Regions from separate parts of the Rhizobium sp. P28RR-XV genome, predicted to be linked through region 2. Evidence: predicted binding sites of a transcription regulator. Region 2 holds the regulator's gene; the other holds the start of a gene.
What was found. The regulator LexA, encoded in region 2, represses DNA repair genes until DNA is damaged. The targets are predictions, from matches to a motif close to TGTTCNNNNTGTGTTCNG.

Region 1: the regulator LexA is predicted to act here: its motif matches at 1,710-1,727, upstream of recA (recombinase RecA).

The regions. Positions count from the first base shown of each region.
Region 1 is NZ_JABAIG010000001.1:324,032-328,244, reverse strand. It holds gene alaS (alanine--tRNA ligase) at 1-325, opposite strand, end outside; gene recA (recombinase RecA) at 498-1,583, opposite strand; gene HGP12_RS01535 (carbohydrate kinase family protein) at 1,823-2,767, shown strand; gene HGP12_RS01530 (pseudouridine-5'-phosphate glycosidase) at 2,814-3,740, shown strand; gene trpS (tryptophan--tRNA ligase) at 3,804-4,213, opposite strand, start outside.
Region 2 is NZ_JABAIG010000001.1:585,093-589,305, forward strand. It holds gene kdsA (3-deoxy-8-phosphooctulonate synthase) at 1-586, opposite strand, end outside; gene HGP12_RS02835 (VOC family protein) at 583-1,470, opposite strand; gene lexA (transcriptional repressor LexA) at 1,869-2,591, shown strand; gene HGP12_RS02845 (ComEC/Rec2 family competence protein) at 2,572-4,213, opposite strand, start outside.

The sequences.
Region 1 (4,213 bases), 260 kb from region 2:
GCTCGATGGCGCGCTCCTTGAAATAGTCGCCAAAGGAGAAATTGCCGAGCATTTCGAAGAAGGTGTGGTGGCGCGCGGTGTAGCCGACATTGTCGAGATCGTTGTGCTTGCCGCCGGCGCGAACGCATTTCTGTGCCGTCGAAGCCGTCGTATAGGGACGCTGCTCCAAGCCGGTGAACACGTTCTTGAACTGCACCATGCCCGCATTGGTAAACATCAATGTCGGATCGTTGCGCGGTACGAGCGGGCTCGACGGCACGATCTCGTGGCCGTTTTTCTTAAAGTAGTCGAGGAAGGTCGACCGGATTTCATTCACACCGCTCATATGAGGCCCTTCAGTACTGCGCTCAGCAACTTGCGTCAAAGTCAGTGGCTTTTATCGTTCGCTCCCGGCGCTGTCCAGCCGCACGAACAAAACCGGCCGCACATCCGTTGGACAATGCAGCCGGTTTCGAATTTTAGTCTCACATCAAGTCCGGGATTGCCCCCGGAAGTTTTTATTCTCCAGAGGCGTCGCCATCGTCGGCATCGGGGCCGCCATTCTGCAGGAAGCGATCGGCGATCAGGCCGGCGTTCTGGCGCAGCGACAATTCGATTTCGCGCGAGAGATCAGGATTGTCGCGCAGGAAGATTTTCGCATTCTCGCGGCCCTGGCCGAGGCGCTGGCTGTTATAGGAGAACCAGGCACCGGACTTTTCGACAATGCCGGCCTTGACGCCGAGATCGACCAGTTCGCCGGTCTTGGAAACGCCTTCGCCATACATGATGTCGAACTCGACTTGCTTGAAGGGAGGCGCCATCTTGTTCTTGACGACCTTGACGCGAGTCTGGTTGCCGATCACCTCTTCGCGCTCCTTGACGGCGCCGATGCGGCGGATATCGAGGCGAACCGAAGCATAGAACTTCAGCGCGTTACCGCCCGTGGTCGTTTCCGGCGAGCCGAACATGACGCCGATCTTCATGCGGATCTGGTTAATGAAGATCACCATGGTCTTGGATTTCGAGATCGAAGCCGTGAGCTTGCGCAGCGCCTGGCTCATCAGGCGGGCTTGCAGGCCCGGCAGGCTATCGCCCATCTCGCCTTCTATTTCGGCGCGCGGCGTCAATGCCGCGACGGAGTCGACCACGAGAACGTCGACGGCGCCGGAACGCACCAGCGTATCGGTGATCTCAAGTGCCTGTTCGCCGGTATCGGGCTGCGAGATCAGAAGGTTCTGCAGGTCGACGCCGAGCTTGCGGGCATAGACCGGATCGAGCGCATGTTCTGCGTCCACAAAGGCGCAAATGCCGCCCTTCTTCTGGGCCTCGGCAATGGTCTGCAGCGCGAGCGTCGTCTTACCGGAACTTTCCGGTCCATAAATTTCGATGATGCGCCCCTTCGGCAAGCCGCCAATGCCGAGGGCAATATCGAGGCTCAGAGAGCCGGTGGAAACCGTTTCGATTTCGACCACGTTCTCGTTAGAGCCGAGCTTCATGATCGAGCCCTTGCCGAACGACCGCTCAATTTGAGAGAGTGCCGCTTCAAGTGCCTTGCTTTTATCCACCGATTTGTCCTCTACAAGCCGCAAAGAATTCTGAGACATCCGATCCACCTTTAGGTTATTGAAGCCGCTCTAGCAATGTCGCCGCCGATGAGAATTCTGTACTCTATTTGTTCTCTTGTCGCAAGGGCACAACAAGCAATTGAAAGAAAAAGGTAAAATGAATTCCGTTCTATTTTTGTTTTCTTCTTTCTTCCCAGGCACTTGCATGGCTGCGGCGGTGAATTGCGAGATGTTATCTACCAGTCCGATTCGTCCTTTCGACCGCTGAGGAAAACCATATGGCGAAGAAGATTCTCGTTCTCGGCGGTGCCCATATCGACCGGCGCGGCCGCATCTTCGGCGAGACGGCGCCGGGCGCCAGCAATCCCGGCGCATGGTTCGAAGAGCCTGGCGGCGGCGGCTTCAATGCGGCGCGAAATCTCGCCCGCCTCGGCTTCGACGTGCGGCTGATCTCGCCACGCGGCGGCGATCCCTCGGGCGAAATGGTGGCGGAAGCGGCAAGCCACGCCGGCATCGACGACCGACCCTTCGTCTTCCTCGATCGCAAGACGCCAAGCTATACGGCGATCCTCGAACACGACGGCAATCTTGTCATCGCCCTTGCGGACATGGAACTCTACAAGCTGTTCGTCCCGAGACGTCTGGCGATTCGCGCCGTTCGCGACGCCTTCGATGAGACCGATCTCGTTCTCTGCGACGCCAACCTGCCCGCCGAAACCTTGGCTGCGATCGCGGCGAGAGCGGCTCTGTGCGGCAAGCCAGTCGCCGCCATCGCGATCTCGCCAGCGAAGGTCGTGCGGCTGAAGCCGAGCCTTGCCGGCATCGATCATCTTTTCCTCAACGAAGCCGAGGCCGCCGCGCTGACGGAAAGCCGTCCGGAAGACCCGCTCGAATGGGTGAACGGATTGCGCGCGCTCGGCCTGCGCAACGGGGTTATCACGCGCGGCAAGCGCGAGCTGATCGCCTTTTCACGCGACGCCGTCGTCAGCCTGCAGCCGCCCATCGTCGACGATGTCGCCGATGTCACCGGGGCGGGAGATTCGCTCGCCTCGGGCGTTTTATCGGCCCTGCTTGCCAGTCATGATCTCGCAGAGGCTGTCCGCCACGGCGCGGCAGCCGCCGCGATCACTGTACAATCGCCCTTCGCTACCGCCGAAAATCTCTCACCGGAACTCTTGAAGACGATGTTGGCCCTTGTTCCCAAGGCCGAAATTCTGTCATGAAGCCTGCTCAAAACGCGTATACTGTTTCAGTGAATTGGAAACGACAATGACACAGCCTATCTCGCCACTACTTCCGATCTCCTATTCGAAGGAAGTCGCTGCCGCCAAGCTGCGCGGCGCCCCGCTCGTGGCGCTGGAATCGACCATCATTACCCACGGCATGCCCTACCCCGGTAATATCGAGATGGCCCGCAGCGTCGAGGCGATCATCCGGCAGGAAGGCGCAGTCCCGGCGACCATCGCCGTTATCCACGGTACACTCCATATCGGCCTCGAGCCGGAAGAGCTGGAAACGCTTGCCAAGACGGAAGGCGCGATGAAGGTCTCGCGCGCCGACATCGCTTTTGCGATCGCCGAGCGCCGCACCGGCGCCACCACCGTCGCCGCCACCATGATCGCCGCAGCCCGTGCCGGCATCAAGGTTTTCGCCACCGGCGGTATCGGCGGCGTGCATCGCGGCGCGGAAGAGAGCTTCGACATCTCTGCCGATCTCGAAGAGCTTTCGCGCACCGGCGTCATCGTCGTCTGCGCCGGTGCCAAGGCGATCCTCGATATTCCGAAGACGCTGGAAGTGCTGGAAACCCGCGGCGTGCCGGTCGTAACCTATGACAGCGCCGAATTCCCGGCCTTCTGGTCGCGCTCTTCGGGCCTGGCGAGCCCGTTGACGCTGAACAGCCCCGCCGCTATCGCCAATTTCCAGTCCACGCGCGAGCAGCTCGGCATCGATGGCGGCATGCTGATTGCCAATCCGGTGCCGGAAGCAGACGAAATTCCGCGCGAGGAAATGGAAATCTATATCGAGCGCGCCCTCGACAGCGCCGAGCGCGACGAGATTTCGGGCAAGGCTGTAACACCCTATCTGCTCAGCACCATCTTCGACATCACCGAAGGCCGCAGCCTCAAGACCAATATCGCGCTTGTCGAAAACAATGCGCGTCTGGCCGCTGAAATTGCCGTTGCTCTGGCGGAATAATTAGAGCTGCAATAAATAAAAGAACGGCCGGGCGCTTCAAAAGATCGTCCGGCCTTTCTTGTTTCAAATCAGGGAGAACAGGCCCAACGCGGCGCGCAATTCGGCAAGCGTCGCCTCCGTCCGCTCTTTCGCCTTTCTCGTCCCCTCGCGCATTATATCAAGGACATAATCAGGCTCGGCGGCAAAATACGCCCGACGCTCGCGGATCGGCGCAAGCAGCGCCTGCAGGATGTCCTCGAGATATCTCTTCAAGGCGACATCGCCGAGACCGCCACGACGATAATGCGCCTTCATGTCGTCGACCAACTGCCGATCCTCGCAGAAGGCATCCATATAGGTGAAGACGACGTTTCCCTCGACCCTGCCGGGATCGCCGACGCGCAAATGATCCGGATCGGTATACATCCGTCGTACCGCATCGCTTATTTCATCCGGCGATGCCGAAAGCGGGATGGCGTTGCCCTGGGATTTGC
Region 2 (4,213 bases):
CCATAGCCGCCATGATCGGCAGCGAGCGCATGTCGGAGACCAGCGTATTGTAGCCGAAGGAGGCGCCGCGCTCGCACAGAAGAATGTTCGGATTGCCGCTTTCATTGAGCTTGGCAAGCACGTTCTTCATATCCCAGGGCGCGAGGAACTGACCCTTCTTGACGTTGACAATACGGCCGGTCTTGGCGGCCGCAACCAGCAGATCGGTCTGGCGCGACAGGAAAGCCGGGATCTGCAGGATATCGACCGTCTTGGCAACGACGGCGCATTGCTCTTCCGTGTGGATGTCGGTCAGAACCGGAAAGCCGTATTCCTTCTTGAGGTCGGCAAAGACTTCCATGGATTTTTCCAGACCGATGCCGCGCTTGCCTGACAGAGAGGTCCGGTTCGCCTTGTCATAGGAGGACTTGTAGACAAGGCCGATGCCGAGCTTGCCGCAGAGCTCCTTCAGGACTCCGGCGACCATGAATGCATGGTCGCGGCTCTCCATCTGACAGGGGCCGGCAATCAGCGACAGCTTGGCGGTGTTGGAAAAGAGGACCTTGGAGGCACCCTCGCCGACGGTGACTTCGGAATTCGTGCTCATGCTATCTCCTCGAAGGCGAACAATGCGCCCTGTCCGGGCGCCAGCCTTGCCAGTATACGATTGTTCTTACGCGTGTAGGTGACGCCGTTAGCAGCGAAATGCGACGATGTCACGGAAAGATCGCGCGTTTTGAAAAGGATTGCGCGCGCCCTCAGCCCGGGATCGCTGGTATGAACCGGCAAATCGTAGAATGCCTCCATTCCTTCCGGCGACAAAAGTTCGAGATCGACATTGGCCGTCTTGATCGTCAAGCCGAAGGAGTGCTCGAGGACTCGCGGACCACCAACGATCTCTTCGAAAAAGCCGCGATACACCGCTGGTGTCAGCGCGGAAAGCGCCACCCGCGCGATGCCGGTCACGCCGTTTTCGTGACGTTCGAGCGCGCCACGATCGGCCGGCAGCGGATTGATACGCTGACAGCAGAAGGCCAGGAAATCCGGCGCGCGCAGATCCGCCGCAAATGCGAGACGAAAGCCGGCCGTGGTTTCCGTTCCGTCCGGCATCTTCATCGGCCGCGAGAAATCAAGCATGCGCCCGGCCGAGATCGCGGCCGCCTTGAAACGCTCGTCGTCGTCGACGGCATCGTCGGTGCCGAAAACCACGGCCGAAAATCCATCCTCGGCGACGCGGAATCGATAAGCCTGGTCACGCGCGACGAAGACGTTGCCATCGGCAATACTCGTCTCGCATTGCTCCTGCGATGCCACGCCCAAAGGCTCGAGATAGGTCTTATCGGCAAGGAAGACACAGGCATTTTCAGTGCCGAAAGGATGGCGGGCATCCGGAGCCACCGTGAAGCCGAGCTTGCCCAGGCGCTCGCGCGCCAGAGCGATGTTGACGGTCGGCAGCACGAGATGATCCAACGGATGCGGTGACAAAGTCATGGTCCTCCCTTGTTTGCCCGCAAGAACAGATTTGCGCCCATACAATGCTCAATTCAAGACCAAAGCCAAAGCCGTGAACGCGCAGAAGAACGCGGGCGCACTAATTCTCAACTGTAGCCGGCTTATGCGACAGTCGTCGTCTCCATCCGCACATGCGCCGAGCGGGATTGACGTGAAGCGTCCATAAAGCGAACAAAGCGGCATTTCTCATATTTATCGATGAATTAGCGCGGATATAATTCCCGAGGAATTTCAAGCGATCCGTGCGATAGCGGCAATTATTTGACAGACCCGGCGAAGCTTTACTGAAATTTAAGCACTTGCAGAACACATATGGAACATATAGTGTCCGTTCTGGATTTGTTTCACGATTTTTCTTGATTTGGGGTTCCAAGACGATGTTGACGCGCAAGCAGCAGGAACTGCTTCTCTTCATTCACGAGCGGATGAAGGAGTCCGGTGTCCCGCCATCTTTCGACGAGATGAAGGACGCATTGGATCTGGCATCCAAATCCGGCATTCACCGTCTGATCACGGCGCTCGAGGAACGTGGCTTCATCCGCCGCCTGCCGAATCGGGCGCGGGCGCTCGAAGTCATCAAGCTGCCGGACGCCTATAATTCGAGCCTGCAGCCACGCCGCGGCTTTTCGCCGAGTGTTATCGAAGGCAGTCTCGGCAAACCCCAGCCGGTCGCGCCGCCAGCCCCGGCAAAGGTTGCAAACGACGACCACAACAGTTCGGTATCGGTACCGGTCATGGGGCGCATCGCTGCCGGCGTTCCGATTTCCGCCATTCAGAACAATACACATGACATTACCGTTCCCGCCGACATGCTCGGCTCCGGCGAGCATTATGCGCTGGAGGTGAGGGGCGATTCGATGATCGACGCCGGAATTTTCGATGGCGATACGGTCATCATCCGAAATTCGACGACAGCCAATCCCGGCGATATCGTCGTTGCGCTCGTTGACGACGAAGAGGCAACGCTGAAGCGCTTCCGCCGCAAGGGCGCCTCGATCGCGCTGGAAGCCGCCAATCCGGCCTATGAAACCCGCATCTTCGGGCCAGACCGCGTCAAGGTTCAAGGCAAGCTGGTAGGGCTTATTCGTCGTTATCATTGACGGATGAGTTATCACTAACAGTTGGATTACCGTTGACGGGTGATACCTGCGCAGGTGGTGTACCGAATTTGCCGGTGCGCCAATCATAGGTTCGGTGTCTGGTCCATGGTCGCTGCGGGTTTTCGAAAGCGGCAGAGATAACGGGCTTATCGGCGGTGAGCGCCATTTCGATGGACCCGGTTTTGCGCAATGTCGCACCGGTTATGAGTATCGCTCCGGAGCGGCAATGATCGAGCCGCAGTCGGATCGGGGTCACGACGATATTTGCCGTGTCGCAGGCGGACGGCAAATAGGCTGCGTTTTCTATGGTGATCAGGATAGCGCCATTATCAAGCATGGCTGCGCACCATGCGCCTTTCTGGCAGGCGAAACTTCCCTGCATCGTCCGGTCCAGCGCTTCCTCCATTGCCTTACGGACTGCCTTATGTTCTTCGCTGCTCAGTCGCTTGTGGCGATCGGTCTTGCTGATCTGCGGAAGCCGGCTATCGCTGGGGAGAATAGTGGGCGGCTGGTGTTCGGTTGCGACCAGTGCCTTCTGCCATTGTTCGAAAATGAAGGCCTGCGGCCTTTCGCGATTTGTGGCGAGTATATCGTCCTGTCGCAGCGCAACCAGGACCCCATCTTCCGAAATCATCAGATCCGGCTTCGGCACGCCGGAGTCGAATGCCGCCACGCCGGTGGATGAAAGCACCAACAGCAGCCCCAAATGGCGAAGCCGGGTCCGCAACACGGTCATGATCAGGAAGCCGGCAATGAAGGTCGGCATTAGCCAGCCGGGTTGGCGGCCGAAGGTGATGTCGCCTCCCCAACCGGCCACCGTTTTGGCGATTACGATGACGAGTTCCAGTCCCTCGCCGGTGACCTTCCAAAACGGCCCGTCCAGGCCGAAGGGCATGAGCAGCATTGCCACCATGCCGAACGGCATGACAATGAAGGAGACCACCGGCATGGCCGCGAGGTTGGCGGCGAGACCATATGTCGCCAGCCGGTGAAAATGCTCGATCGAGAAGATGGCCGTCGATGCGCCGCCGATGAACGAGGTCGACAATACGCCGCCGAAGAAGCGCGAGACGAAGAGCAGCGGGCTTAACAGGCGGATCCGCGAGAGGATGTTTTCGCGGTGCCGCCGTCGTTTCCATAACGAATAGCCCGACACCAGCGCCAGCGTTGCGGCATAGGACATCTGGAAGCTTGGGCCTAGCACCTGCGACGGCGACAGAACAAGGATGACGATGGCGGATAGCGCGACATTGCGAAGGCTGAGCGAGGGCCGATCGAAAAGTACGGCCACCAGCATGATCGCCATCATGATGAAAGCACGCTCGGCGGATACGCCGAAGCCGGAAATGAGGTAATAGGCCGTTACCGTCAAAAGCGCGCCGAAAGCCGCGAATTTCTTGGTCGGCCAGGCCTGCGCAACTCCCGGAAACAAGCTGAACAGATAGCGCAGGCCGACATAGAAGATGCCGGCCGATAGCGCCATGTTCAGCCCCGAAATTGCAATAATATGGGTAAGACCGGCAATTCGCAGCGACTCGGTCGTATCCTTGGAGATCGCACGTCTCTCATCGGTGACGAGCGCCGCAGCGAAGGCGCCCGTATCTCCCGGCAGGGTTTCCCTG